DNA from 3 places in the Cupriavidus sp. F041 genome. Region 3 is predicted to be linked to each of the others. Evidence: riboswitches for the same ligand, from Rfam matches in the RefSeq annotation. Region 3 holds a riboswitch; each other region holds the start of a gene.
The links. Region 3 has a riboswitch for glycine ahead of ACZY0R_RS10725 (D-amino acid dehydrogenase). Riboswitches for the same ligand answer to the same signal wherever they lie in the genome.

Region 1: linked by a shared signal. The riboswitch ahead of gcvT (glycine cleavage system aminomethyltransferase GcvT) and the one ahead of ACZY0R_RS10725 (D-amino acid dehydrogenase) in region 3 are both predicted to bind glycine.
Region 2: linked by a shared signal. The riboswitch ahead of ACZY0R_RS15985 (D-amino acid dehydrogenase) and the one ahead of ACZY0R_RS10725 (D-amino acid dehydrogenase) in region 3 are both predicted to bind glycine.

Annotation. Positions count from the first base shown of each region.
Region 1 covers NZ_JBVASY010000002.1:4,095,854-4,105,915, reverse strand. The annotation lists gene ACZY0R_RS36300 (EthD family reductase) at 1-203, opposite strand, end outside; gene ACZY0R_RS36295 (L-serine ammonia-lyase) at 289-1,665, opposite strand; gene ACZY0R_RS36290 (DUF421 domain-containing protein) at 1,697-2,239, opposite strand; gene gcvP (aminomethyl-transferring glycine dehydrogenase) at 2,351-5,272, opposite strand; gene gcvH (glycine cleavage system protein GcvH) at 5,374-5,754, opposite strand; gene gcvT (glycine cleavage system aminomethyltransferase GcvT) at 5,865-6,992, opposite strand; glycine riboswitch at 7,092-7,231, opposite strand; glycine riboswitch at 7,253-7,340, opposite strand; gene ACZY0R_RS36270 (YMGG-like glycine zipper-containing protein) at 7,409-7,639, opposite strand; gene ACZY0R_RS36265 (UvrD-helicase domain-containing protein) at 7,864-9,957, shown strand.
Region 2 covers NZ_JBVASY010000001.1:3,469,064-3,479,125, reverse strand. The annotation lists gene ACZY0R_RS16010 (GNAT family protein) at 313-588, shown strand; gene ACZY0R_RS16005 (IS630 family transposase) at 557-1,591, shown strand; gene ACZY0R_RS16000 (GNAT family N-acetyltransferase) at 1,610-1,858, shown strand; partial or broken gene ACZY0R_RS15995 (alpha-hydroxy-acid oxidizing protein) at 2,643-2,885, opposite strand; gene ACZY0R_RS15990 (amino acid ABC transporter ATP-binding protein) at 2,885-3,484, opposite strand; glycine riboswitch at 3,919-4,045, shown strand; gene ACZY0R_RS15985 (D-amino acid dehydrogenase) at 4,094-5,416, shown strand; gene ACZY0R_RS15980 (LysR substrate-binding domain-containing protein) at 5,514-6,437, shown strand; gene ACZY0R_RS15975 (MFS transporter) at 6,703-8,010, shown strand; gene ACZY0R_RS15970 (M20 aminoacylase family protein) at 8,073-9,257, shown strand; partial or broken gene ACZY0R_RS15965 (IS3 family transposase) at 9,519-10,062, shown strand, end outside.
Region 3 covers NZ_JBVASY010000001.1:2,338,912-2,348,973, forward strand. The annotation lists gene xsc (sulfoacetaldehyde acetyltransferase) at 1-247, opposite strand, end outside; gene ACZY0R_RS10705 (AAA family ATPase) at 463-1,479, shown strand; gene ACZY0R_RS10710 (cobaltochelatase CobT-related protein) at 1,479-3,197, shown strand; gene ACZY0R_RS10715 (hypothetical protein) at 3,274-3,567, shown strand; gene ACZY0R_RS10720 (serine hydrolase domain-containing protein) at 3,572-4,525, shown strand; gene ACZY0R_RS10725 (D-amino acid dehydrogenase) at 4,693-5,946, opposite strand; glycine riboswitch at 6,096-6,196, opposite strand; gene ACZY0R_RS10730 (MFS transporter) at 6,268-7,641, opposite strand; gene ACZY0R_RS10735 (branched-chain amino acid ABC transporter substrate-binding protein) at 7,905-9,053, opposite strand; gene speB (agmatinase) at 9,159-10,062, opposite strand, start outside.

The DNA.
Region 1 (10,062 bases), on a different contig from region 3:
TCGAACAGGAAATGGCACATCACCGTGTAGGCCGGATCCGAGCCCGGCGCGCCGCCGCCCAGCCCGCGCTCCACTGCCACGCCCCGGTAGCCGGGTTGCGCGCTGAACAGTTCGATGGCGCGCGGCATGTGCCGCTGCACGTAGTAGTCCATGTCGAACTTGCCGCCCTTGCTGTGCGGGTAGAGAAAACTGATTTTGACCATGCCGGACTCCAAGTGGGTGAAGTGGGTTGATGCCCGGCAAGCGTAGCAGAAAGCGTGTCAGTAGAAGAACGAACGGGAAGCGGCCTCAGCACTCCACGATATTCACCGCCAGCCCGCCGCGCGCCGTTTCCTTGTATTTGGTCTTCATGTCGGCACCGGTCTCGCGCATGGTCTTGATGACCGAATCCAGCGACACATAATGCATGCCGTCGCCGCGCAACGCCATGCGCGCGGCGTTGACGGCTTTCACTGACGCCATGGCATTGCGTTCGATGCAGGGAATCTGCACCAGCCCGCCAACCGGGTCGCAGGTCAGGCCGAGGTTGTGTTCCATGCCGATCTCGGCCGCGTTCTCGACCTGCTCGGGCGTGCCGCCCATCACCGCGGCGAGCGCGCCGGCGGCCATCGAGCAGGCCACGCCGACTTCGCCCTGGCAGCCCACTTCGGCACCCGAGATCGAGGCATTGAGCTTGTAGAGCATGCCGATGGCGCCGGCGGTAAGCAGGAAGTCGATCACGCCCTGCGGGTTGGCACCAGGCACGAAGCGGTCGTAGTAATGCAGCACGGCAGGGATGATGCCGGCCGCGCCGTTGGTTGGCGCGGTGACCACACGGCCGCCGGCTGCATTTTCCTCATTGACGGCGATCGCGTACAGGTTGACCCAGTCCATTACCGAGAGCGGATCGGCCAGGGCGCGCTCGGCGTGCTCGGTGAGGTTGCGGAACAGTTCGGGGGCGCGGCGCTTGACCTTGAACGGTCCCGGCAGCTCGCCGTCGGTACGGCAGCCGCGTGCCACACAGGCCTGCATCACGGCCCAGATCTGCAGCAGGCCGGCATTGACCTCGGCCTCGCTGCGCCACACGCACTCGTTCTCCATCATCATCCGCGCGATGCTCTTCTTGCTGGCGGCCGCCATTTCCAGCATGGCGCGCCCGCTGCGGAAGGGGTACGGCAGTTGCTGGTCAGCTTCCAGGATCTGCGTGTTGGCGGCGCCGGCGGTGATGACGAAGCCGCCGCCCACCGACAGGTAGCGCCCCTCGCGGATAGGCTCGCCGCCGGCATTGAAGGCATGGAATTTCATGCCGTTGGGATGCTCGGCCATGGCCTCGCGGCGGTAGAAGACGATGTGTTCCTTCTCGACAAAGGGCACGGGGTGCGTGCCCAGCAGCGATAGCGTGCGGCTGGCGCGCAGCGCGGCCAGGCGCAGCTCGATGGTGTCGGGATCGATGGTGTCCGGCGCCTCGCCCTGCAGGCCGAGGATCACACCCTTGTCGGTGCCGTGGCCGCGCCCGGTAGCACCGAGCGAGCCGTACAGCTCGATGCGTACGCTGGCCACTTGCGGCAGCAGGCCATCGCGCGCCAGGCCCTGGGCAAACAACAGGGCCGCGCGCATCGGGCCCACGGTGTGGGAACTGGAGGGGCCGATGCCCACCTTGAACAGGTCGAAAACGCTGACAGCCACGGCAAGGCTCCTGGTTGGCTACGCGCCGGTCTCAGACCGACGAGTTGCCGATGTCGTTGTCGGGGGCGCGCCACAGCGAGGTGGCAGCGTCCTGGGGGGTGGGTGGGGCGTCCTTCTTCGCCATCACGCTGATGGTGCCGTCGTTTTCGAGGATGGCGAAATGCACATCGCTCACGCGCTCGCAGCCGGCATGGCGCAGCGCCTTGTGCAGGTCGTCGCGCGTGATGAAGGCGCGCTTCATCACGTCGGGAAACACTTTGCCTTCGTGGATCAGTATCTCGGGGCGCCCTTCGACCACATCCTCGAAGCGCCGGCTGCGCCAGCTCAGCCAGGCCAGCCCGAGATTGGCCGCGATCAGCGTCACGGCCAGGATCAGGCCGGCGGTGACCGAGTTGTCTCCCGCGTTCATGGCGTTCTGCACCGCGTTGGACAGGACCAGCAGCAGCACCAGGTCAAACGGCGTGAGCTGGCCGATCTGGCGCTTGCCGGAAAGCCGCAGCAACACCAGCAGGCTGCCGTAGACGATCAGTCCGCGCAGGACGAATTCCCACCATGGGGCGCTGAGATTCCACATGCGTGCTCCGTTTGCCGGGCACGGCCGGGTGGCCGCGCATCCACACCGAGCATAGCGCGCCGGCGAAGTGCCGGGGTTGCCGCGACGGCCGCAACCCCGGCATCCACCAGCTTACTCCTCAGCGTACTCGCTCATCGGCACGCACGCGCAGAACAGGTTGCGGTCGCCGTACACGTTGTCGGCACGGCCGACCGGCGGCCAGTACTTCTGCGTGCGCAGCGCGGCCACCGGGTAGGCGGCTTCCTGGCGCGTGTACTTGTGCTCCCAGGCATCGGCGGTGATCACGGCGGCAGTGTGCGGCGCGTTCTTCAGCGGGTTGTCCTCGCGGTCGAAGCTGCCGTCCTCCACACGGCCGATCTCGGCGCGGATGGCGATCATGGCGTCGATAAAGCGGTCCAGCTCGTGCAGGGCCTCGCTTTCGGTCGGCTCGATCATCAGCGTGCCCGGTACGGGGAAGCTCATGGTCGGGGCGTGGAAGCCGTAGTCCATCAGGCGCTTGGCCACGTCCTCGTTGGAGATGCCGGTGCTCTTCTGCAGCGGGCGCAGGTCCAGGATGCACTCGTGCGCCACCAGGCCGTGCTGGCCGGTGTAGAGCACGGGGAAGTGCGGGGACAGGCGGCGGGCCACGTAGTTGGCGGCCAGGATGGCGTTCTCGGTGGCGGCGGTCAGGCCGGCCGAGCCCATCATGGCGATGTACATCCACGAGATCGGCAGGATGCTGGCCGAGCCGAACGGCGCGGCGGAAACACCGCCGATGCCCTGGTCGTCGCGGCGATAGCCCACGCTGTCCTGGTTGGGCAGGAAGTCCGCCAGGTGCGCGCCGACCGCCACCGGGCCAACGCCCGGGCCGCCGCCGCCGTGGGGGATGCAGAAGGTCTTGTGCAGGTTCAGGTGGGATACGTCGCCGCCGAACTGGCCCGGCGCGGCGGTGCCGACCATGGCGTTCATATTGGCACCGTCCACATAGACCTGGCCGCCGTGCTTGTGCACGATGTCGCAGATCTGCTGCACGCCCTGCTCGAACACGCCATGCGTGGACGGGTAGGTAATCATGATGGCGGCGAGGTTCTTGCTGTGCTGCTCGGCCTTCTTCGCCAGGTCTTCCAGGTCGACGTTGCCGTTCTCGTCACAGGCCACCACCACCACCTTCATGCCGGCCATCTGCGCCGAGGCCGGGTTGGTGCCGTGGGCGGAGGAGGGGATCAGGCAGATGTCGCGATGGCTTTCGCCACGGCTGGCGTGATAGGCGTGGATGATCAGCAGGCCGGCGTATTCCCCTTGCGAGCCGGCATTGGGCTGCAGGCTCACCGCGGCGTAGCCGGTCGCGGCGCACAGCATGGCTTCGAGCTGGTCGATCATCTCGCGGTAGCCGACCGTCTGGTCCAGCGGCGCGAACGGGTGCACCTTGCTGAACTCGGGCCACGTCACCGGGATCATCTCGCTGGTGGCGTTGAGCTTCATGGTGCACGAGCCCAGCGGGATCATGGTGCGGTCCAGCGCCAAGTCCTTGTCGGCCAGCATGCGCAGGTAGCGCAGCATCTCGTGCTCGGCGTGATGCGTGTTGAACACCGGATGGGTCAGGTAGGCGCTCTGGCGCGCCAGGCCGGCCGGATAGGCGTCCTGCGCGGCGGCTTCCAGCGCGTCGAAATCGGGCACCGGCTTGCCGTGGGCGAAGATTTCCAGCAGGGTGACGACGTCTTCACGCGAGGTGGTTTCGTCCAGCGAGATGCCGATGCGGGTGGCGCCGGCGTGGCGCAGGTTGATGCCGCGGGCGGTTGCCGATGCGTGCAGTGCTTCCGTGTTGAAGCCGGTTTCCAGGGTCAGCGTGTCGAAATAGGCGGCGTTGGTGCGCACATAGCCGAGCTGCTCCAGGCCGCCGGCCAGCGTGGCGGTCAGGCGGTGCACGCGCTGCGCGATGCGCTTGAGGCCTTGCGGGCCGTGGTACACGGCGTACATCGAGGCCATCACGGCCAGCAGGACCTGCGCCGTGCAGATGTTCGAGGTGGCCTTCTCGCGGCGGATATGCTGCTCGCGCGTCTGCAGGGCCAGGCGATAGGCCTTGTTGCCTTGCGCGTCGATGGTCACGCCCACCAGGCGGCCGGGCATGGAGCGCTTGAAGGCATCCTTGACCGCCATATAGCCGGCGTGCGGGCCGCCAAAACCCAGCGGCACGCCAAAGCGCTGCGAGTTGCCCACCGCCACGTCGGCGCCCCATTCGCCGGGCGCGGCGATCAGGGTCAGCGCCAGCAGGTCGGCGGCAGCCACCACCAGGCCGCCGGCGGCGTGCACGGCATCGGCGATGGCGCGGTAGTCGGCGACATCGCCATTGACGCCGGGATACTGCAACAGCACGCCGAAGGCATGGGCGCCGGCGGCTTCCGAAGCGGGGCCTACCTTGACCTCGATGCCCAGCGGCAGGGCGCGGGTGCGTACCACTTCCAGCGTTTGCGGCAGCACGTCGTCGGCCACGTAGAAGGTATTGGAAGCGTGCTTGTTGACGCGCTGCAGCAGCGTCATGGCCTCGGCGGCCGCGGTGCCTTCGTCCAGCATGGACGCATTGGCGATATCCAGGCCGGTCAGGTCGGTCACCATCTGCTGGAAGTTCAGCATGGCTTCCAGGCGGCCTTGCGAGATCTCGGGCTGGTAGGGCGTGTAGGCGGTGTACCAGGCCGGGTTCTCGAAGATATTGCGCAGGATCACGCCCGGCGTCAGGGTGTTGTAGTAACCCTGGCCGATAAAGCTCTTGAGTACCTTGTTCTTGTTCGCCAGCCCGCGCAGCCTGGCCAGCGCCGCTTCCTCGGTCAGCGGCTCGGTGAACTCGCCCAGCGGCATGCCGTCGCGGCGGCGGATGGCGGCGGGGATGACGGCGTCGATCAGCGCGGCGCGGCTGTCATAGCCGAGCACCTTGAGCATGTGCTGTTGCTCGGCGGCATCGGGGCCGATATGGCGGGAGGCGAAGGCGTCGCGCGCCTCCAGTTCGGCCAGCGTGGGCCGGGCAACTTGGGCGGCAGTCATGGGCAGGGGGGCGTTCATGGCAAGGATCTCGTGGGAGCGGTGCGGCGGGTGGTCGGCCCGGCCGCGTCGCGGACAGTCTTTGTCCGTCATTCCCGTGGCGCGGGAATGACGATCTGGCATCAGGCGCCGACGTTGGCCTTGTAGGCGTCGGCCGACATCAGGCCGTTCACGTCATCGCTGTTGGCCGGCTTGAGCTTGAACAGCCAGGCGTCGAAGGCGTCGGCATTGACGCTCTCGGGCGAGGCGGCGGCGGCATCGTTGACGGCGATCACTTCGCCGGCCACCGGGGCGTAGATGTCGGACGCGGCCTTGACCGATTCCACCACGGCCAGCGCGTCGCCGGCACCGACCGACTTGCCCACTTCCGGCAGTTCCAGGAAGACGATGTCGCCCAGCGCGTCCTGCGCGTGGTCGGTGATGCCGATGGTCAGCGTGCCGTCGGCTTCGACGCGCACCCATTCATGGGACTCGGTGTATTTCAGGTCGGCGGGGAAATTCATGGGATTGCTCCAGATTCAATTTGTTATTCAGCGCCAGCCGGGCGGAGCTTCCGATACACGATGATCGATGGGTAACCGCCGGCGGGCGCGCTGTGACCGGGTGCGAGCGTTCAACTCACGAGTGCCTTGCCATTGCGCACAAACGGCAGTTTAACCACAGTCGCGGCGAGTTTGCGGTCGCGGATCTCGACCTGAACCTCGGCGCCGATGGCAACGTCGCGCGGCAGGCGGGCAAAAGCGATGGATTGGGACAGCGAGGGGCTGAAGGTGCCGCTGGTGATCTCGCCGTCGCCGGCGGGGGTGATCACCTTCTGGTGGGCGCGCAGCACGCCGCCTTTTTCGCGCAGGATCAGCCCGACGAACTGCTGGGTCTGGCCGCCGGCGACCAGCGCCGCCTTGCCGGTGAAATCGCGTTCGCTTTGCAGGTCCACGGTCCAGGCCAGGCCCGCGTTGAGCGGCGAGGTGTGGATATCCATGTCCTGGCCGTACAGGTTCATGCCCGCTTCCAGGCGAAGCGTGTCGCGCGCGCCCAGGCCGGCCGGGCGCACGCCGGCGGCGATCAGCTTTTCCCACAGGCCGGCCACGTTCTCGGCCGGCACCACCAGTTCGAAACCGTCTTCGCCGGTATAGCCGGTGCGCGCCACCATGACTTCGCCGAGCGCCGGATCCTGCACCACCACGGCGTTGAACGGCTTCAGGGATTCGCTGGGCTGCGTCGAGGGAAAGGCGCTCCACACCTTGGCGCGGGCGTTCGGGCCCTGCACGGCGACGATGGCCAGCGGGGCCACGCCGTCGGGCGCGTTGTCGTGGCGGCGCGGCGTGATGCTCACGCCGCTATTGGTGGCGGCGTTGCGTGCGGCGATCCATTCGATATCGTTGTTGGCGGTGCCGGCGTTCACAACCAGGCGGAAGTGGTCCTCGGCGAAGAAGTAGACAATCAGGTCGTCGATGACGCCGCCCTTTTCGTCGAGCATGCAGGAGTACAGCGCCTTGCCCGGCGTTTGCAACTTGTCCACATTGTTGGCTAGCAGGCCGCGCAGGAAGGCACGCACATGCTCGCCATTGAGATCGACCACGCACATGTGGGAGACGTCGAACATGCCGGCGTCCGTGCGCACGGCGTGGTGTTCCTCGATCTGGGAGCCGTAGTTGACCGGCATGTCCCAGCCGCCGAAGTCGACCATGCGGGCGCCGAGGGCGCGGTGGATAGCGTTGAGGGGCGTGGCCTGGAGCGTCATGGAATCCTCGGGGGAAGGCTAATCTCGGTTCGAAAACGAAAAAAGGGCCATCCGCCGCAGGATTCGGCGCGCAATAGCGCTGCCAGATCCGCTGCGGCGGATGACCCCTCTGTCCTCGATACCTGAGAGATTACAAGGCGGCCCCGTTAAACCAGGACCCAGGCCTTGCGCGCCCCTTCGGTGGGCACGCTCACCATTCATCAAGCAAATGGCGGGTGCCGCTCTCCAGAGTACGGCTTGCATCGTGTGCATGTTGCAAGCCGATCCGACCAGTCCATGGTGCCTGAGAGTTTTCGGGTGATACCCCTTCGGCGGCGCAAGCTTCGCGCGCTCTCCCGGTCGGATGCGCGCAATTTACGGGAGCGTCCTGGCTTTGTCAACGCATCCGGCTGGGGCCGCCATCCTGCTGCGGCGCACTACCGCCTGTGATGATTGTCGGTCGTGACGTTACCGATCACACCGCCTACGGCGGCGCCGCCCAGGGTGCCTAGTGCGTCACCGCCAGTCAGCACGGCACCGCCTACTGCACCGACGCCAGCACCGATCGCCGTATTGCGCTGCTTTGGCGTCATATCGGCGCAACCCGCCATGCTGGCTACCGCGATACCGATCAGGACCGCCTTGCTTAAGGAATGCAGGGTGTTCATGATTCCCTCCAACGTATCGTGAAGTGCATCCCGCACGGGGCATACTCGTGCCGGACATAAAAATTAGACGGGCCAGGAGGTTCGCGGCTCCCGGGCTTACGAAGTGTTACCGGCTCCGTGATGGCCACTTCCTACTTGGGGCGGGGCCAATGCCGCGTGTTAACATCCAGCCTCCGCCCAGCAATCGCGCATGCCGCGTTGCGCATCCGTCACCCCCGCCTCGCATGACCCACGGACTCAATCCTGCCCAATCCGAAGCCGTCCGCTATCTCGACGGCCCCTGCCTCGTCCTGGCCGGCGCCGGTTCGGGCAAGACCCGGGTGATCACGCAGAAGATCGCCCACCTGATCGAGGACAAGGGCTTCCAGCCCAAGCACATCGCCGCGGTGACCTTTACCAACAAGGCCGCCAAGGAGATGCAGGAGCGTATTGCCAAGCTGATGGAAGGCAAGACCACGCGCGAGGGCAAGCGGATTCCGATCAAGCAGATCACCGTCAGCACCTTCCACTCGCTGGGCGTGCAGATCCTGCGCGCCGAGGCCGAACACGTAGGCCTGAAGCCGCGCTTCTCCATCATGGATTCGGACGATTGCTTCGGCATGGTGCAGGAGCAGCTCGCCAGCACCGACAAGAAGCTGATCCGCAACGTGCAGAGCACCATCTCGCTGTGGAAGAACGGCATGGTCGATCCCGAGACCGCCATCGCCCAGGCCGAGAATCCCGACGATCATCAGGCGGCGCTGATCTACCGCAACTACGTGGCCACGCTGCACGCCTACCAGGCGGTGGATTTCGACGACCTGATCCGCCTGCCGGCCGAGCTGTTCGCGCGCAACGAAGAGGTGCGCATGCGCTGGCAGAACCGGCTGCGCTACTTCCTGGTGGACGAGTACCAGGACACCAACGCCTGCCAGTACCAGTTGCTCAAGCAGCTCGCCGGCGGCTCGCACCTGCGCGCGCCGGCCTTCACCGCGGTGGGCGACGACGACCAGGCCATCTATGGCTGGCGCGGCGCCACGCTGGACAACCTGAAGCTGCTGCAGACCGATTTCCCCGACCTGAAGGTGGTCAAGCTGGAGCAGAATTACCGCTCCACCGTGCGCATCCTGGAAGCGGCCAACTCGGTCATCTCCAACAATCCCAAGCTGTTCGACAAGAAGCTGTGGAGCGAGCACGGCATGGGCGACCCCATCGCCATCAACCCGATGAACGATGAGGAGCACGAGGCGGAATCCGTGGTGTTCCGCCTGTCGGCGCACAAGTTCGAGCGGCGCGCGCAGTTCCGCGACTACGCCATCCTGTACCGCGGCAACCACCAGGCACGCCTGTTCGAGCAGATCCTGCGCCGCGAGCGCATTCCCTATGTGCTGTCGGGCGGGCAGAGCTTTTTCGACAAGGCCGAGATCAAGGATATCTGCGCCTACCTGCGCCTGATCGCCAACCCGGATGACGATCCCGCCTTCATCCGCGCGATCACCACGCCCAAACGTGGCGTGGGCAACACCACGCTGGAAGTACTGGGCACCTTCGCCGGCCAGGCCAAGGTCTCGCTGTTCGAGGCGGCCATGATGGGCGGCATCGAGGGCAAGCTGCAGCCGCGCCAGCTGGAGCCGCTGCGCGTGTTCTGCGAGGCGATGGTGCGGCTGGCCGGGCGCGCGGCCAGCGACCCCGCTACCGAAGTGCTGGACGACCTGATGGAAGGCATCCACTACGAAGCCTACCTCTACGACACGTTCGACGAACGCCAGGCGCAATCGCGCTGGACCAACACGCTGGAATTCCTCGACTGGCTCAAGCGCAAAGGCACCAAGCCCGAGGCCACGGGTGAGGGCGAAGCCACCGGCTTCGACACCGCCGACGGCTTTGGCGATGAAGGCAAGAACCTGCTGGAGCTGACGCAGACGGTGGCGCTGATGAGCATGCTTGAAGGCCGCGAGGAAGATCCCGACGCCGTGCGCCTGTCCACGCTGCACGCCTCCAAGGGGCTGGAGTATCCGCACGTGTTCCTGGTCGGCGTGGAAGAGGGCATCCTGCCGCACTGCCGCGAAGACGAGGACATGACCGACGAGAAGATCGAAGAGGAGCGCCGGCTGATGTATGTGGGCATCACCCGCGCCCAGCGCAGCCTGCATATCAGCTGGTGCAAGAAGCGCAAGCGCGCGCGCGACACCTACTCATGCCAGCCCTCGCGGTTTATCGGCGAGATGAAGCTAGAGGAAGCGCCCGAGATCAAGGACGAGACCCCGGCCATGAGTCCGAAAGACCGCCTGGCCGGACTCAAGGCGTTGCTGGGCACGCCCGGCAAGACCGCAGCGTAGCCGGCGCCGGACGTACAAAGCCCGAACCTACACAGCCGATACATTGCCCTACAAGCGGGACAAGACCCCGGCCTGATGCCTCATTACCATTGATCGTGCCTGGGC
Region 2 (10,062 bases), 1.1 Mb from region 3:
AGGTGCCGCGGCAGCATGGGAGCATTGTCCCGATACGGGCCTCCCACCAGTCATTGCGATTCCGCTTAGCCCGTGCTAATGCGCGGCTTCCAGGAGAACGGCAATTCTGCCAGGCTCCGGTCTGCGCGCGCTGGCGACACATATATCACATAGTGATACAAATTGGAGTTGCCTCGGGCTTGTCACGAGAGCGTTCAAGCTGGTAGCATCCCGCAACTAGTTGCATCGTATCAGCAGTGGGTGCTGACGCGCGGCATCAACAAAGTGCCAGGGCGCCCAGAGCCTCATCGAGCACTGACCGGAGACAGCTTTATGCTTACCCACGTTTATCTCCGTTCGGCGTCCCAAGCCGACATCGAGCCGATGACTTCGTTGCTGGCAGAATGCGGCCTAGCCACGGAGGACGTGACGGAGATCCTCGACAGCTTCCAGATTGCGCTTTGTGACGGTCGTATCGTTGGCTGTGCTGCAGCGGAGCGTCGTGGACACTCACTCAGCAGTCAGAAATATATGCGACAAAAATTGAACTTCCATGATCTGTTGAAATCCGACGTTAATGAAACGAGATGGACGAACCTTGGCGCATAACACCCTTGAGGAAATGCGCGTACTGGCGGTGCAGCGGATGAGGGAGGGTGAGCATCCCGAGGACGTGGCCAAGTCCTTTGGCATGCATCGTTCCTGGGCCTTCCGATGTCGCGCTATGACCATGGGCCGCGGCAAGGGCTTGCAGGCTTTGCGCTCAACCAAAGGTAGTGGCAGGCCACGCAAACTCACGAACAGCCAAGAAGCCCAGGTGTTTCGCTGGATCAATGGCAAGAATCCGACGCAATACGGTTTTGACTTTGGTTTGTGGACGCGCCAGATTGTTCAGTTGTTGGTGGAAGAAAAATTCGGAGTGGATCTGTCCTTGGCTAGCATCGGTGCGCTTCTGGCGCGCAGGGGACTGACGCCGCAAAAGCCACTGCAACGCGCCTATCAACGCGATCCAATGGCCGTTGAGACATGGCGCAAGGAGACCTTTCCTGCCATCGCGAAGGCGGCAAAGGCACAGAAGGCTGACATTTTCTTCTGGGACGAGTCTGGCTTTCGTGCCGACACCGTGCATGGCAAGACATGGGGTGCGCGTGGCAAGACCCCGGTGATCGATCGGCCGGGGCAGCGCCAGAGCATCAGTGCCGCGTCGGCGGTCAACTCCAAGGGGGCCTTCTGGTTCGCCACCTACAAAGGCGGTCTGACGGGAGAGCTGTTCGTCGAACTCCTCAAAAAGTTGATGCGCGGGCGAAAAAACAGCGTGCACATGGTGGTCGATGGACTGCCCGCGCACAAGAAGGCATGCGTGAAGCGCTACGTTCAATCGACAAAGGGCAAGCTCGCATTGCACTTCTTGCCTGGCTACTCGCCCGACCTTAATCCAGACGAGTTGGTGTGGAGTCATACCAAGCGCACAGGTGTGGCACGCAGGCCTCTTCGTAAAGGTGAGGACCTGCAACAAAAGGTTAACGAACAGCTTCAAACCGTGGCGGAAAACCCGACGCTTGTACGCTCATTCTTCCGCCATCCTTCTGTCGCATATATTTCTGACTGCTGAGCAATTATCATCCGGTCCGTGGCAGTGGAGTCCGGCTATCGAGATAGGGGCGTCGCGAGCCGCCTCGTAGAAAAGCTTCTCGTGCGCGCCCGCGGCACTGAAGTCCGACATGCTTTTCTCTTGTCTGCATCGGCTCCCGCCTATTTCGCGCGCTGGGGTTTCTGCCACATCCCGTTCGATAAGGCTCCGCCTGAAGTCCAAGCCTCACGGGAGTTCCGCAATGCTGCACAAAGCTCAGCGCTATGCATGTACTGCGAGCTCAAGTAGGCATGCAACGCGCGCCTGACGCGTGAAGGACCTTGCCTCGCTCAATGGCCCCGTAGGCGCTTGCTGCCAGAAGAAAATTCAGTGCACGTTCGCGCACAAAAAAAACCACGTCGCCGGAAACTGGTGACACGGTGGCCGCAGGACTATATCGCGAGTCCATGCAGAATTAAAAATTCTTAATCTGAGAATTAAATAGATTTTTCCGGCTTATCTCTTGGCCATTGTGACCCTCACCACCCATGGCATGGTAGGTGGTCGGCAAGTCGCCATGACACAGCGCTAAGGTTAACCCGCGCCCCACTGATATCCGTCTTTTTCGGCACTCACCTGACTCCAAATTGTCATCTAGGTCCAGTTAAATACGCGAGCGGTTATTTGCAACGTCATCGGCGAGTTCATCGCCGCTAGTGGCCAGCAAGACTCTGGCATGTTTGCCAAAACAAAAAAGAACGCCCGTTCGCGAGATACCGCCAAGCGAAACGAGGCATAGAAAAATTTGAAGGTCAATATGCATCAAGCTCTCGCTTCTCCCGTGGTCACGAACGACGCGTCGCTAGCCGGCGCTCGCAGTGGGAGAAGGACTCGCTGGACTGTCTCGGCCGGCATCAAGGCCCTGCGCCACGAAGCGGCAAGCCTGCGCGCAACTGCTCAGGCAAGGATGACCCTTGCCGGCACTTGTGTTGGGCTCTGCGACCCTAGCGACTTGCTGCAGCGGGCCGCGATTCTCGACAGGGGCGCTGACGTTCTGGCGCTGACCGACTGGACCTGAGTCAGTTCGCTTTCTTTATCGTCGCCCGGGCAGTAAGCGATGGTGGTAAGGCGACTCCGTCGCGTCCAGTTGGGAAAGGGAATTGATGCCAAGCATTGCCATGTCCCGCGAGACTTCCGCCTTCAGCAACTCAATGGCGTGGGTGACGCCGGCCTCACCGGCAATGGCGGCTGCGTATGCGAATGGCCGGCCGACGAATACGAACTTGGCACCGAGGGCAATGGCCTTCAGAATATCCGTTCCGCGGCGGATGCCAGTTAGTGCGAACGGCGGTCGGAAAGGAACGCTTTCGCTCTGGGATGTTGCGGCGACGAGAAGAATGCTGACGGAGCCGCCTCTTCGAGAATGGCACCCCGGTCCATGAACCAGACGCGGTCTGCGACTTCTCGGGCGAAGTTCATCTCGTGGGTGACACAGACCATTGTCATGCCGTCCTTAGCCAAGCCTTTCATGACGTTCAGCACCTCTCCCGCCATCTCCGGGTCCGGCGCACTCGTAGGCTCATCAAACAGCATGACGGGTGGGTCCATCGCCAACGCGCGTGCGATGGCGACCCGCTGTTGCTGCCCACTGGAGAGCTGCTGAGGATACGCTTCAGCCTTGTGGCCAAGACCGACGCGTTCGAGCAGCGCGAGCGCCTTTTGCTTCGGCTCACTCTTGCTCTTCGACGCGACCTTTGTCGGTGCGAGACAGATGTTCTCGCTCACGGACAAATGCGGGAAGAGATTGAACTGCTGAAAAACAAAGCCAACGTGGCTGCGGAATTTATTGATGTTCAGTGATGGCGCGTGAATATCTTGCCCATCGAGTGTGATACTGCCCTTCTGGATTTCTTCCAGGCGATTCAGCTTTCGCAAAGCTCAAGCAATTCCTGGCCTTTTCTTGTCGCGCAATGAAGCCGAAAGGTCCACGTCGGGTTGGAGCGTGACCTGCGGATACGCTCCTTTTAGTTTCCTTACGAGGCTGGGGAACCATGTCAGTGCGATTAGCTCCGTGAGTCCGATATGACGCACTCGCGCAACTTGCCGGGCGGATGCCCGGATTTCCTCCAGCGGTACGGCGCGCGGCTACTTCAAACGTTTAAGAATCGGCGACTCCAGAAGGAGATGCTACAAAACGCTGCTACATCGGCGGGCGGGCCCGACGCCCGCTACCTATACTGCCCTTGCAGTCTCCCCGCCACGCGTGCTATGGTGCGGCTTCCAGGAGAACGAGGCGCCCCCCGTCATATCAGGTTGGGCGTTTCTACCGAAGGCGTACCCCTGAAACGCTCAGGTGCAGAAGACTGGAAACCGATAAAACTGGAGAGCGCCGGACCGGACCACCAAGCGTGGCGCGGCATGCGGCCGCCGAAGGGGCAAGCCGGCACCCGTGGTGGGTGCGGCGAATCTCTCAGGCAAAAGGACAGTGGGGGCAGACAGGCCAGATGGCCTGTCTGCCCCTTTTTGCTGTCCGGAGCCTGAAGAATGAAAGTCATCGTGATGGGAGCCGGCGTGATCGGCGTCGCTTCTGCGTGGTACCTGGCCAAGGCCGGGCATGAGGTGGTGGTGCTGGAGCGCAATGCGGGCGCCGCCCGGGAAACCAGTTTTGGCAACGGCGGCCAGATCTCGGTCAGCCATGCCGAGCCATGGGCCAACCCGGCCGCGCCGCTGAAGATGCTGCGCTGGCTGGGCCGGGAGGATGCGCCCCTGCTGTTCCGCCTGCGCGCCGACCCGGCGCAATGGTCATGGGGCCTGAAGTTCCTGCGCGAGTGCACGGCTAAGCGCTCCACCCACAATATGATCCAGTTGCTGAACCTGGGCACGTACAGCCGCGCCAGCCTGCAGGCCCTGCGCGAGGAAACCGGCATCGAGTATGACCACCTGACGCGCGGCATCCTGCATTTCTACACCAGCCAGAAGGAGTTCGACGCGGCCATCGAGCCGGCGCGCATCATGCGCGAACTGGGCTGCGAGCGCCGCGTGATCGGGCCCGACGAAGTCGTACGCCTGGAACCGGCGCTGGCCAATATCGCGCCGCGCCTGGCTGGCGCCACCTATACCAGCGAGGACGAATCCGGCGACGTGCACCGCTTCACCACCGAGCTGGCGGCCAAGTGCGAGGCGCTTGGCGTGCGCTTCCGCTACGGCGTACGGGTGCAGCGCCTGCATGCCGATGGCGGCAGGATGCGCGGCGTGGAGATCGCCGATGAAACCGGCGGCTACCAGATCGAAAGCGCCGATGCCTATGTGCTTGCGCTGGGCAGCTTCAGCCCGATGCTGGCGCGCCCGCTGGGGGTGAAGCTGGATATCTATCCCGCCAAGGGCTACTCGGTGACGCTGCCGGTGCTCGACCCCGCGCGCGCGCCCAGCGTGAGCCTGACCGACGACGAGTACAAGCTGGTGTTCTCGCGCTTTGGCGACCGCCTGCGCGTGGCGGGCACCGCCGAACTCAATGGCTATGCGATGGACCTGAACCCGGTGCGCTGCGATGCCATCGTCAAACGCACGCTGGACGTGTTCCCGGGCATGAGCCGTCCTGAACTCGCTCGCTTCTGGACTGGCCTGCGCCCCGCCACGCCGGGCAACGTGCCGTATATCGGTGCCAGCGGGATCGACGGCCTCTACCTCAACACCGGCCACGGCACGCTGGGCTGGACGCACGGCTGCGGCTCGGGCCGCGCCATTGCCGACATCATCAGCGGTTATGTGCCGGAAGTGGACTTTGCCTTCAGCGGCGAGCTGCCGGTGCACAAGGGCCCACGGGCGCTTTCCGTGGCGGCAAGTCCGGCCGGCGTAACGGCCCACTGAGCGCGAACTGCGGCGCTCGTTACTGCGCCCTGCGCCCGGCCACCTGCGCCGGGCGCTTTGCCGTTACCATGTGCGTCCACGACCCCGCAGGCTCCCCATGAAGCTTAACCAGTTGCGTGCCCTGGCCGCCATCGCTGACACCGGCAGCATCCAGGAAGCCTCGCGCATCCTTCACCTGACGCAGCCCGCGCTGAGCAAGGCCATCAAGGAACTGGAGAGCAGCGTCGGCGCCACCTTGTTCGTGCGTTCGAGCAGGGGCGTGCGCCTCACCCCCCATGGCCAGCGGATGGTCACGCATGCCCGGCTGATCAGCGAGAACGTGCGGCGCGCGCGCGAGGACCTGGAAGACATGATGGGCAGCGTGGTCAGCGAGATCACGGTTGGCGTGACGCCGGTCACGGCGGTGATGCGGCCGATGGCGGCCTGCCTGAGCACCTTCCGGCGCGAGTTTCCCAACGCCCGCCTGCGCGTGCAGGAGATGCGACCGACGCAGTTGCTGGAGCACCTGCGCGAGGGCACCATGGACTTTGCGGTGACATCCCAATTGCTGCCGGCAGACCGCGGACTGGATTGCACCCAGGCCTGCCGCCTGCCGACCATCATTGCCGCGCGGCGCGGGCATCCGCTGCGCGCGGCCCGCTCGGTGCGCTTGCTGCAGCAGGCCGACTGGCTGGTGCTGGACCCGCTCTCCGACACCAGTTCGCCCTTTCATCAATTGTTCGCGGGCAATGGCCTGGCGCCCCCCGCGCGGGTGATCGAGTGCACCTCCATGGGACTGGCACTGGAACTGTGCTGGAAGGCGGATACCCTGATCCTGCTTTCCAGCGAATCGCGCGGCAGCAAGTTCGTCACGGACAATATGGACTTCATCGAGGTGGAAGAGCCGGTGCCCGAGCGCACCATCTCCCTGGTCACGCGCGACCGGCACGTGCTGACCTGGGCCGCGGCTCGCCTGCACGATGCCATGCTGGAAGCGCTTTCCGGTGACTCCCCGGCGCTGGGCGGCGCGGCCGCCCCCTGAACTGGCCTGCGCCTGCGCCGTTGCATGGACGCGCGTAAGCTGCCCCCCCGCCGGCTTGCGCGGCACCCCTCCCCCCTTTGAGCATCGCCCGCCATTCCCGATGGCTGGCGCCCATGCCCGCCTATTCCCGCCTATTCCAGATTCTCATACCCATGAAAAAAAGCGAAGTGCTTATCCGGCGCCTCGCTCTTACCATGCCAGCACACCACTAGAGACGGCGCCGCGCCGCAACCGTCCCGAGCCAATCCCACCCGAGGAGGAAAGCATGACACACGCGCCTACCGCGCTATCCAGCCCCGCCGGCACGGCATCCGCCGCCGCCCCCACCGCGGCCCGCCCGCATTCGCACTGCGCCATCGTCGCCGCCGCGATCGGCAACGGGCTGGAGATCTACGACTTCACCGTCTACAGCTTCTTCGCCGCCACCATCGGGAAGTTGTTCTTTCCGTCGAGCAGCCCGCTGGCTTCGCTGTTGCTGTCCTTTGCCACGTTTGGCGCCGGCTTCGTGATGCGTCCGCTCGGCGCGGTGCTGATCGGTAGCCTGGCCGACCGGCGCGGGCGCAAGACCGCGCTCACGCTCACCATTGCGCTGATGACCGCGGGCACGGCGCTGATCGCGTTCACGCCGACCCACGCCAGCATCGGCGTGACAGCGACCGTGCTGGTCGTGCTCGGCCGCTTGCTGCAAGGCTTGTCGGCGGGCGGCGAGGTCGGCGCGGCATCCGCGTTGCTGCTGGAGTCGGCAAGCAAGCGCAACCGCTGCTTCCTGGTTAGCTGGCAGGCCGCCACCCAAGGCGGCGCCGCGCTGCTGGGCGCGCTGACAGGTGCTGCGGTATCGGCCCTGCTCAGCCCGGAAGCCATGCATGACTGGGGCTGGCGCCTGCCGTTCCTGCTAGGTCTGCTGATCGCGCCCGTGGGCATGTATATCCGCCGCAATCTGCAGGAAACGCATGAGGGCGGGCAACACGGCGGCATCGGCGCGGTGTTCCGCGAGCATGGCCGCACGCTGCTGCTGGGCATGCTGCTGATGACCGGCTCTACTTCGTCGATGTACATCATGGTGTTCTACATGCCCACCTACCTGGTGAACACGCTGCACATGCCGCCCGTCACCGCGTTCCTGGCGGCCTGCATGGCCGGCCTCGCCATGCTGGTGGTAGCGCCCTTGTCCGGCCTGCTGGCCGACCGGCTGCCGCGCCGCAAGCCCCTGCTGTTTGCCGGCGGGCTGGCATCGCTGGCGCTGGTGTACCCCAACTTCATGCTGCTCTCGTCGGGGCCGGGCCTGCCGCTCACCATGGCGCTGATCGGCGGCGCCGTGGCGCTGATGTCGGTCAGCAGCGGCGCCGGCGCCGCGCTGATGATGGAGGCGCTGCCGCGCCACCATCGCGCCACCGGCATGTCGGTGATGTACAGCCTTGGCGTGACCGTGTTCGGCGGCTTCGCCCCGCTGATCGTCACCTGGCTGATCGCCGCCACCGGCAGCAACATGGCGCCGGCCTGGTACCTGTTTGCCTCTGCCTGCATCAGCCTGAGCGCGCTGGCCATGTTCCCCAGCCACCCGGGCCGCGACTGACGCGCGCCAGGATCGTCTTCCCCTCTTTCCCTATTCCACAGCACATCCAGGATCGTACTGTCATGACCCAGACCCCAGGCAATGTCCCGTCCGCCCTGAACGAATCCGCGGCGCGCTTCGCCGAACTGCGGCACCGCATCCACGCGCATCCCGAGCTTGGCGCCGACGTGCCGCGCACCGCCGGGATGGCCGCCACCCTGCTGCGCGAGTGGGGCTACGACGTGCACACCGTCGGCGGCCATGGGCTGGTGGCGCAATTGAAGGTGGGCAACGGCACGCGCAGCATCGGCATCCGTGCCGACATGGACGCGCTGCCGCTGCAGGAGCGCACCGGCCTGCCCTATGCCAGCCAGGTGGCCGGCCGCATGCACGCCTGCGGCCACGACGGCCATACCGCCACGCTGCTGGCGGCCGCCGAAGACCTGGCCGCCACGCGCAACTTCGACGGCACGCTCAACCTGATCTTCCAGCCGGACGAGGAAGGCATGACCGGCGCGCTCGCCATGATGAACGACGGCCTGTTCGAGCGTTTCCCCTGCGATGCGATCTACGCCTTCCACAATGCGCCGGGCCTGCCGGTGGGCATGGCGGTGGTGCAGAGCGGCCCGATGGGCGGCTCGTCGGACCGCGCCACGATCACCTTCCGCGGCAAAGGCGGCCATGGCGCCATGCCCCACCGCGCCGCCGATCCCACGCTGGCGCTGGCGGCTACCGTGGTTGCGCTGCAGGGCATCGTGGCGCGCAACGTGGCGCCGGTCGATGCCGGCGTGATCAGCGTGGGCCAGATGGAAGCCGGCAGCACCTACAACATCATCCCGGAGACCGCGACGCTGAAGCTGAGCGTGCGCGCCACCGTGCCGGAGGTACGCGACCTGCTGGAAAACCGCATCCGCGAGGTGGTGACGCACCAGGCCGCCTCCTGTGGCGTGGCGGTGGACATCACCTATGAGCGCCTCGCGCCCGCGATCTGCAATACCGTGGAAGCCACCGCCATCGCGCGGCAGGCCGTGGCCAGCGTGCTTGGCAGCGACAAGGTCATCCAGGTGCCGCCGTCGATGCAGATGGGCAGCGAGGATTTCGCATGGATGCTGGAGAAGATGCCGGGCTGCTACTTCGCGCTGGGCAATGGCACCGGCGAGTGGGTGGGCTGCTCGATCCACAACGACGGCTACGACTTCAACGACCAGTTGATTCCGCTTGGCGCGGCGTGTTGGGTCGCGCTGGCGGAGGGGTATCTGCGGGCTTGAGGCTGCGACATGGCCGTTTGCTCCTCTCTTTCACCAAGACCTTATCTGAGGCCATTTACAGAGCATCGGGGAAATCTGCCTACAGGTGGCTACGTCGACCCAGGCAACACTGGCGAAATCGTGAGAGAGAACGACATCATTGCGCTGCGGCTTATCGGTATGCAAGACGACTCTGCACCAGGGGACACTAAAGTGGACCCATGATTTGAGGCAGTGATCAGGCGGTAGTTTAAGCTGTCGTCCTTGACGGGGTGATGGCGAATGAGTGAAGGCAAGAAACGCAAGGTGCACACGGCGGAATTCAAGGCCAAGGTTGGTCTGGAGGCGGTGCGCGGGGTGAAGACGATCAGCGAGATTGCGCAGACATACGGCGTGCATCCGGTGTTGGTTGGGCAGTGGAAGAAAGAAATTCTTGAGCGGGCCGGCGCCCTGTTCGAAGCCAGGCGCGGCCCGAAGCCGGCCGAGGACAAGAGCGGCGAGGATCGCCTGTACGGCGAGATCGGGCGGCTGAAGATGGAGGTGGACTGGCTCAAAAAAAAGTTGGGGGAATGAGCCGGGAAGCCCGGATGGGATGGATCGATGGCGCGGAGGAATTGCCCTTGAGCCGGCAGTGCGACCTGGCGGAAGTGTCGCGCGCAACGGTGTATCGGCGGCTGGGGAAGAGCGCGACGAGGATCTGCGGCTGTGCCGGCTGATCGACGAGGAATATACGAACCGGCCGTTCTACGGCAGCCGGCGCATGGTGGTGTTCCTGCGCGGCCAGGGCTGCGTGGTGAACCGCAAGCGTGTGCAGCGCCTGATGCGC
Region 3 (10,062 bases):
AGACGCGGGCATAGCCGTCGGCCATATGGCCGGCGCCCTGCTCGTGCACGACGGGGATCAGGCGGATGCCGGCGGGGGCGAAGATGTCCATGGCGTCCATGAAGGCCGACCCCATGATGCCGAACATGTCGGTCACGCCGTTGGCGGCGAGGGTCTCGACGAAGGCTTCCGAGGGGGTCATGGCCTGCGGGCCGGTGGCGGCGGGCGCAGCGCTCGCGTTGAGGGCTTCAGGAAGGTGTTCGCTCATGGTGTGTCTCCGGTCTAGGTATAAAAACGGAACTATTTGTCCCGAAAAGGTCTTGTTGGCTGAAATGTAGGGCGTGGTTCGTCGGAGGTCAATAGGTAATTACAATAAACGGGATGATTTGTACCTAAAAGCGAAACTGCTCTATGATGACTCAAAGGCAGCACCGCGCATGCGCATGCGCGGTGCTGCCGTGACATGGCGCAGAGGAGACAGATGTGACGGATTTCGCGACGGACCTGGTGACGGATAGACCGACGGATTTAGCGGTGGGCAAGCCGGACAGGATGGTCTCGGTACGCAGCCTGTTTGGCATCGATTCCGGCCTGATGGTGCCGGCCTTCAGCGAGCGCGACGATCACGTCCCGGAAATCGACCAGGCCTACCGCTTCAACCCGGAAGTGACGCTGGCGATCCTGGCGGGATTCACCCGCGACCGCCGCGTGATGGTGCAGGGCATGCACGGCACCGGCAAGTCGACCCATATCGAACAGGTGGCGGCCCGGCTCAACTGGCCGTGCGTGCGGGTGAATCTCGACGGCCACATCAGCCGGCTCGACCTGGTCGGCAAGGATGCCATCGTGGTGCGCGATGGCCGCCAGGTCACGGAATTCCAGGAAGGCATCGTGCCTTGGGCGCTGCAGCGTCCGGTGGCGCTGATCTTTGACGAATACGATGCGGGGCGCCCGGATGTGATGTTCGTGATCCAGCGCATGCTGGAACGCGACGGCAAGTTCACACTGCTGGACCAGAACCGCGTGATCCACCCCCATCCCGCCTTCCGCCTGTTCGCCACCACCAACACCGTGGGACTGGGCAACCTGAACGGCCTGTATCACGGTACCCAGATGCTGAACCATGCGCAGATGGACCGCTGGAACGTGGTGGCCACGCTCAACTACCTGCCGCGCGCGGAAGAGGCCGGCATCGTACTCGCCCGCGTGCCGGAACTGGCCGGCGATGCCGGGCGCGCGCTGATCGAATCGATGGTCAGCGTGGCCGAACTCACGCGCAAGGGCTTTGCCACCGGCGACCTGTCCACGCTGATGTCGCCGCGCACGGTGATCAGTTGGGCGGAGAACTGCCAGATCTTCCGCGACCCGGCGCTGGCCTTCCGGCTGAGTTTCCTGAACAAATGCGATGACGCCGAACGCCCCATCGTGGCCGAGTACTTCCAGCGCTGCTTTGGCCGGGAGCTGGAGGCGGCGCCTGACGGTGCGCCGGAGCCGCGCTGATGATCACGGACCGGCGGGCTGCCCGCCGCAGCCAGCAGCGCGAGGCGCTATGCGCGGCGGCTGTGCGCGCCCTCACCGGCGATGCCGCGCTGCATTATCGCGACGGCCGCCTGTGCCGCCACCTGCGGCCGCTGCCGCTGCATGCGCCGCATCTGCGCACCCGGCCGGAGGACGATTTCATCTCCCAGCGCGGTGCGGCGGACGGCGCTGCCTTGCGCATCGCGCACTCCGATACCGATCTGCACCGGCATTCATGTCCCGCCGATCCCATCGAGCGGCTGGTGTTCGAGCTGCTGGAACAGTTGCGCTGCGAATCGCTGGTGCCCGCCGGTATGCCCGGCCTGGCGCAGAACCTGCGCCACGGTTTCGAGGACTGGTCCCGCGCTTTCTACCGCGCGGGCCTGGCCGAAAGCCATCTGGGCATCCTGCTATACACGGTGGCGCAGATCGCGTGGTCGCGCCTGTCCGGCTGGCCCGTGCTGGAAGACACCGAGGACCTGATCGAAGCCACGCGCGCGGCCATCGTGCCGGTGCTGGGGGTGTCGCTTGCCGGTTTGCGCCGGCATCGCGCGGAGCAGGGCGCATTCGCCGAGCATGCGCTGGAAATGGCGCGGCTGGTTGGCGAGATGCTGCAGGCAGAGCGCGCCGCGCGGGCACGGGACGATGCCGGCGATCAGGAGGACGAGGAAGCCGCGCGCGTGGCGTTCTCGCTGGCGCTCGGTTTCGAGGACGACGAGTATGAGGCAATGGCGGTCGCGGCCACCGGCAACAGCCGCGTGCTGCATGGTTCGGAGCAGGGCTACCGCGCCTACACCACGCGTTATGACCGCGAGATATCGCCGGGATCGCTGGTCCGCAAGGCGCTGCTGGCCGAGTACCGCGAACGCCTCGACCGGCGCATCGCCGAACAGGGTATCAACGTGGCGCGGCTGGCGCGCGCGCTGGCGGCATCGCTTGCCGTGCCGCAGCGCGACGGCTGGTCCTTCGGCGAAGAGGAAGGCCGCATCGACGGCCGCCGGCTCGCGCAACTGGTCAGTTCGCCGGCCGAGCGCCGGCTGTTCCGGCAGGAGCGGCACAAGCTGCAGGCGGACTGCGCGGTGAGCTTCCTGATCGATTGCTCGGGCTCGATGAAAGCGCACATCGAACGGGTCGCGATGATGGTCGACATTCTCGCGCGCGCGCTCGACCAGGCCGGCGTGGCCAGCGAGGTGCTGGGCTTCACCACCGGGGCGTGGAACGGCGGCCGCGCCCGGCTCGACTGGCTGGCCCGAGGCCGGCCCGCGCATCCCGGCCGGCTGAACGAAACCTGCCATATGGTGTTCAAGGATGCCGCCACAAACTGGCGGCGCGCACGCACCGATATCGCCGCGCTGCTCAAGGCGGATCTGTTCCGCGAAGGCGTGGACGGCGAGGCCGTCGACTGGGCCTGCGCGCGGCTGCTCGCCCGGGCGGAGTCCCGGCGGATACTGATCGTGATATCCGACGGCAGCCCGATGGACACGGCCACGGGGCAGGCCAACGATGCCTATTACCTGGACAACCACCTGAAGGAAGTGGTGGCGCGGCATGAGACGCTGCGGGATGTGGAAGTACTGGGGCTCGGGGTGGGGCTGGACCTGAGTCCTTACTACCGGCGCTGCCTGGCGCTGGACTTGTCGGCGCCGCCGGATATGCCGGTGTTCGCGGAGATTGTGCGGTGGATCGGGGGGAGGCGGTGAGCAGCCCTCTCACCGCCGCCGGACCATTGTATTCATCGCATATGAGAATATGCAGCCATCGCAATGACATCTTGCAATGATGACACTCGCTCGCCGGCTCTTCTTTCCTCTGATTGCCTTGCTCGCCGCCAGCGCAAACGCTGCCGCCCCCGATGAAGAATCCCTGGGCAGAGCCGAGGGTTATCCAGCGGCTCGCAGCCTGAAGCAAGCCTACACGGAACCCTATCTCGTCGGTTCGTTCAGCGCTATGGACAGCTTCAATCCGTCCTGTGCGCTCGCCCCGGCAGACGATCCGCTGGTGCTGAAGAAGGCTGCCATCGAGACGCCGTTCAATTACCGCTTTCATGGCCGCCAGCTGACCCCTGGATGACTAAATGCAGCGACAGCGTGCAACCGGACTTCTGGTCGTGAAGGACGGCGAGATTGTCGCGGAACGCTACAACTACATGCGCAGCGCTGACATGCGGATGCTCTCCAACTCGATGGCCAAGACGATTACCGCGCTGGCCATCGTCAAGGCGCAGGAAGAAGGCTTCATCCGCTCCCTTGATGACACCGCCGAGACCTACGTACCCCAACTCAAGGACACGCTGTACGGACAGACCCGGATCGTGAATCTGATGCGCATGTCCTCAGGCGCCCGGTATATCGAGGACTACTCGGGGCAGGACGATCGGGCCAGGTTCAACGAAGCCGTGCGCCGGGTCGGTGTTGCCCAGGCCGCTCGACTGATCACGGCACGCAGCGAACCCGAAGGGCAGCGCTTCAACTATGCCGGGGCCCAGACCCAAATCCTGGGGCTGGTGGTGCGCGGTGCCACGAACCGCACGCTCTGCGACTACGTCGATGAGAAGCTATGGAAGCCGATAGGGGCCCAAGCGCTGGCGACCTGGCTGGTGAACCCGGTCGACCAGGAGGAATTCGCGCAAGGCGCCTTCAATGCCACGCTGCACGACTACGCTCGCCTGGGCCTGATGATGGCGACGGATGGCCTGGTGAGGGGCACCGCCGTGGTATCACGCGACCACCTGCTCGCGATGACGGATGCGGCACGGCAACCCGAAGCATTTCGGCCAGGGAACATGCGGTACCACGGCAGCACCTACTACGGTTATGGCCTGCAAACCTGGATCCTGCCCGGCAGTCACCGCCGGTTTGCCCTCTTGGGTGTCTACGGGCAGGCCATCTTCGTAGATCCCGCATTGAACCTGGTGGTGGTGCATACCGCCGTCGGCAAGGATGCCTCGGGCGACGCGAGCGGCGCCCACCTTGGTGCGGAACGCGACGCGCTGCCGCGTGGCATCGTATCGACCTATGGCGACTGGTAGGAGCATGTAGCTCACTCACGGATCCGGGGAACAGGCGGCGGCGCCAGGGCGGGATACCTGCCTTGGCGCGACCCTACTCAGGGCGTTCCCGATCCCGCGCGCCAGGTCTGCGCGATATTCAGAGGGCCTACGAACGCGCGCGTCACTTGTCTTGCAGTACCGGCCTCCTACCCAACGGGATAGCTCTCGAAGATGGTCGTGCCGATCGCCGCCGCCGTTGCAGCAGACAACGTCCATCCAAGATGGCCGTGGCCCGTGTTGTAGAACACCCGTGGCGCCCGCCCCTTTGCCACGCGCGGCATCATGTCCGGCATCATCGGGCGAAGTCCCGCCCACGGCACTACGCGGGAGGTATCGATGCGGAAATTGCGCCGCGTCCATGACACGAGAGGCTCGATGCGATCGGCTCGGATGTCGCGATTTTGGCCATTGAATTCCGCGGTGCCTGCCACGCGGAACCTGTCCTTGCCGAGCCGGCTCGTCACGATCTTTGCGCTTTCGTCGAGCAGGCTGACCCACGGTGCGTTCGCCACGCTGTCGGCATCGTCCAGATGCACCGTGATGGAGTAGCCCTTGACCGGATAGACATTGATCCTGTCACCCAGCATGCCGGCAATATGCCGGCTGCCCACGCCGGCACAAACCACCAGCGCATCGCCGGCGATATCGAACGCTGCGCTCGCGTTTGCCGATGGCGACGCCGCGCCGTCCACCGCCTGCAGGCCGATACGCACGCCGCTGGCGGATAAGTCGATAGTTCGCACGTCCGTGCCTTGCAGGAAGCGCACGCCGCGCCGCTCGCAAGCGAGCGCCAGGCCGCGCGTGAACTTATGGATATCTCCGGTCGAATCGGATGGCGTGAAGAATCCGCCGAAGTAATCGCCTTGCAACGTTGGCTCGATTGCCCTGATCTCCTGCGGTGACACTGCAAAGCGTTCCAGTCCGCCTGCCACGAGTAGCGCGTTCGTCCTGCCCGCGGCCTCGAAAGCGGCCTTGTCGTGATAGAAGTGCAGGATGCCGCGGCGCTCCAGGTCGAACTGGATATTCTCCTGCTCGGCCATGGCAAAGAGATGCTGGCGGGCGGCAATGGCCAGCTTCGCCGTTTCGATGGTGTTCTCCCGATAATGCGCGATGTTCGATGCAAACTCGCCCATCCACGAGTATTTGTGCCACGACGGCTTCGGGTTCACCAGCAGCGGCGCGTTGCGTTTCAGCATCCACTTCAGGCCTTTGAGAATCGTTCCCGCGCTGTTCCAGACTTCCGCGTTGCAGGCGGAGAGCTGGCCGCCGTTGGCGAACGACGTCTCCATGGCGGGATAGAGATGGCGGTCGGCGACGGTCACCTCGTAACCGAGTTTCGACAGTGTGTAGGCGGTGGTGACGCCGGTAATGCCGGCGCCGATGACAATGATCTGAGACATGGCAGGGTCCTCTGTCAGGCAAAGCGATGGCCGAATCCTCGGCTTCCTACCCCATCTGTCCCGGTACCTGAGAGCTTTGGCATCGGCCGGTGACCGGTGCCGTCCCCTTCGGTGGGCATTCCTTGGAACGCCACTCTCCAGATTTTTAAATCGACGCCACAGTCCTTTTGCCTGAGAGTTTCCGGGGTGGTTGCTCCGTCGGCGCCGGTGATGGCACGCAGCCACCGCCGGTCTCTCCTGCGTCGTCTTGCAGCCGGCTTGCGTCCGCGCTGCCCGGGATCTCCGCTTATGCTTCAAGCTGCGATCCCTTGGCTTGCTTGCTCAGTCCGGTAACGCACCGCCCGAGGGCGTGCGGCTGGCCAGGATGGCAATCAGCGACACCACCGCGGCCCCGACCAGGTACCAGGCTGGCGCGAGCTTATTGCCCGTGGCGCTGATCAGCCAGGTCGCAACCAGGGGGGCGGTGCCGCCGAACAGGGCGTTCGCGCTGTTAAAACAGAGTGCAAATCCGCTATATCGCACACGGGTCGGGAAACTCTCCGACAGGAAGCACGGCAGCGTGCCGTCGTTGATGGTGAGAAAGGCGCCCAGCGCCACCTGGATCAGCAAGATGCCGACAATGCCGGCGCTCGACAATGAATGGAACAGCGGCACCGTGAAGAGCGCAAACAGGATACAGGCGGAAACCAGCATCGTCTTCCGCCCGAACCGGTCGGAAAGCAAGCCCATCACGAAAATCATCAGCACATAGCTGGCCAGCGATACGGTAGACACCAGGAAGGAAACCGAGTCGCTCATGCCGAGTTCCTTTGACAGGTACACAGGCATATAGCTGAGCAACAGGTAAAAGCCGACGGCGTTAAGGCAGGTCACGCCGAAGCCGACCAGCATGGTGCGGCGATGCGAGGTGAGCAGCTCGCGCAGCGGCGCCTGCGGTGCGTGATTGGCTTGCTCCATCGCGACGAACTTCGGCGTGTCCTCTAGTTGAAGACGGATGTAACGGCCAACCAGCCCAAAGGGGGCGGCCAGCAGGAACGGCACGCGCCAGCCCCATTCGAGCAACTGCCCGGAGGTCAGCACCGTATGCAGCCCGGCGACGAACAGCGATGCGAAGAGCAGGCCGGCGGCTTCAGCGGCGGGAATGACACTGGTGTAGAGCCCGCGCTTGCGGTTTGGGGCATATTCGGCAAGAAACGCCGAGGCGCCGGCGTATTCGCCAGAAGCCGAGAAACCCTGGACGAGCCGGATGACAAGCAGCAGTACCGGCGCCCACAGGCCCACCTGCCCATAAGTCGGCAGGAAGGCGATCAGGAAGGTAGAGCAGGACATGATCATGATCGACAGCGACAGCGTATTGCGCCGGCCGAACTTGTCGCCGAAATGCCCCCAGATCACCCCTCCGATCGGACGCACGACGAAGGACAGCGCGAATACGGCATAGGTAGCCATCAGGCTGGTGGTCGGGTCGCTCTTGGGAAAGAACACTACCGCGATGACCGTTGCAAGAAAGCCGTAGGCGGCGTAGTCGAACCATTCGATGAAGGTGCCGATAAAGCCCGCCGCGGTAGCGCGGCGCAGTACCTGCCTGGTGTCGGCATCCACAGGGCCGCTGCGGGCCTGGCTCGCTGGGTGTCCCGGGCGGTGCCTGCCGCTTGGTAACGGCTCCATGCCGCGCAAGGATTTTGTGTTGCTCATACGCTGTCTCCGAATTTTTTTGTCCTGGTCGCGCTACGTCTGTCCGGGCATGGGCCTTTGCCGCGTGCAACGGGGAAACCAGTCTTGTGATGTGTCTTGTGGTGTGTTTTGTGGGTCTGCTCTGTGAGTAATACAGGGGTGTTGAACTCCTTATGCAGGGCAAGAAGGCGCAGCGGTACGGCGGATCGCCGATCCTTCGACAAAAAAAGAATCCCGAGGCGGCTATGTCGTGCCTGCCAACGAGGCAGGCTAGCCAACTGGCGCTACCTGTCCTGCGGCAGTGGCACCTGGGCGCCGTTGCGGTAGGTGTAGATGGTGATCGGCGAATCCCGCAGGTCACGGCTGGGGTCGAAGCGATATCGGCCGGCCACTCCCTGCATATCGATGCCCGCCAGCGCGGCACGGTATTGCGCCGGCTCGACCGAGTTGGCTGCCTTCATCGCCTGGGCTACCAGCCTGAGGCCGTCATAGAGGGAGGCGCTGTAGGTGAGCGGATCTGTGTTGTAGCGCTTCCTGTAGTCGGTCTTGAATTGACGCCCCGGGCCGGTGTTCTCGAGCACGGGGCCACCCTGCGGGCAGTACACATGCTCGTCCACGGCATCGCCCCCCAGCCTGGCCAGTTCGATATTGCACATCGCATCGCCACCGAGCAGATAGGCGTTGGTCATGGCGAGCCGTTTCATCTGGCTGCGCAGCGGTCCGGCCTGCGAGTAGTAGCCACCATAGAAGATGCCGTCCACCTTCATGCCGCGTATCCGGGTCAGGATCGGGACGAAGTCCACGGCCTTGTCCGAGGTGAATTCGCGCGCAACGATCTCGATGCCTTCCGCCCTGGCCGCCTTGACGAACTCGTCCGCCACGCCCTGGCCATAGGCTGTCCGGTCGTCGATGACCGCGAAACGCCTGGCGCGCAGTTTGGCTGAAGCAAACTCGCCCATGCGCTTGCCAAGCTGGCTGTCATTGGCCGAGATCCGGAAGATATAGGTGTACCCGGACTGGGTGATTGCGGGGTTCGAAGCCACCGTCGCCATCACTATCCCGGCCTGGTCCAGCAAGCGGGAGATCGGGATGGCGACGCCCGAATTGAACGGCCCGAACACCACCTTCACTTCCCCGTCCACCAGGCGCTGGGCAACCGACATGCCGGTGCGCGGATCTGCCGCGTCGTCCTCGGAGACCAGGCTAAAGCGCACGGCTTTGCCGTTGACGACAACGCCTTGTGCATTCAGTTGATCGATGGCCATGCGCAGGCCGTTTTCATTGTCCTTGCCAATTGCGGCTTGCGGGCCGGACAGTGGGCCGGTCAGGCCGACCTTGACGACCTGCTGCTCCGCAGCCATGACGAAGGACGGCAACTGGCACGCCAGCACGCCGGCGGCCAGGCCAGTCCAGAAACGAGATTGACGAAACATTGCGGCTCCCCATTTTTGCCATTTCGCGCGACGCCGGTGAACAGCGCGCTGCGTGGCCATGTAACGACGACGGCATGCTTGATGATGGCGCGGCCCGTTTCGCGCTCAGCGCGCAGCGGCGCGCTTGACCTTGCGCTGATGCATCACCCGGCCGATCGTGTTAAGCAAAAGCTGCGCGGCGAGGATGGCGGTGGATCCCGTATGGTCGTAGTCGGGAGCGACTTCTACCAGGTCAATACCCACCACGTCGCCCTGCTCGGCCAGGCCAGCGAACAATTCAAGACCCTCGTAGTAAGTCAGCCCGCCATGGCTCGGGGTACCCGTGCCCGGCGCGATGGAGACGTCGAACCCGTCGATGTCGATAGTCAGGTAATAGCGTACGCCCTTCGGGATGCGGTCCAGCACACCCTGGATACCGAGCTTGCGAAGCTGGCGCACCGAGATGATGTCCGACCCCATCTCGCGCGCCTGGGCATATCCCTCGCGTGCGGTAGAGGACACATTGCGGATGCCGATCTGGGTCATGCCGCTGACCACGCTCTTCTCCGCGGCGCGGCGCAAGGGGTTGCCGTGACCGTGACGCACGCCATGCCGCTCGTCGACAAAGTCCAGATGGGCGTCGATATGGACCACGTGGAACGGCTCCTGGCCTTCGAAGGCCGCGATGCACGGGATATTGATCGAATGATCGCCGCCCAGCACCACGGGCAGCGCGCCGGCCTTCAGGATCTTGCGCACCCCGTATTCGATGTTGGCATGGCACTTCTCGGTATTGGTGTGCACCATATCGGCGTCGCCAATGTCGACCATCCTGACCTCGTTGGCCGGCATATACACGACATCGTCCTCGAAGTCATAGGCGCCGCTGTGGCCAAAAGAGAACAGCGTGGATGCCTCGCGGATCGAGCGCGGCCCAAAGCGCGCGCCGGCACGCCACTGGGTGCCGCAGTCGAACGGCGCGCCGATGACGGCCACGTCGGCGTCGATGGCGTCCCAGTCGAGGCAGAGC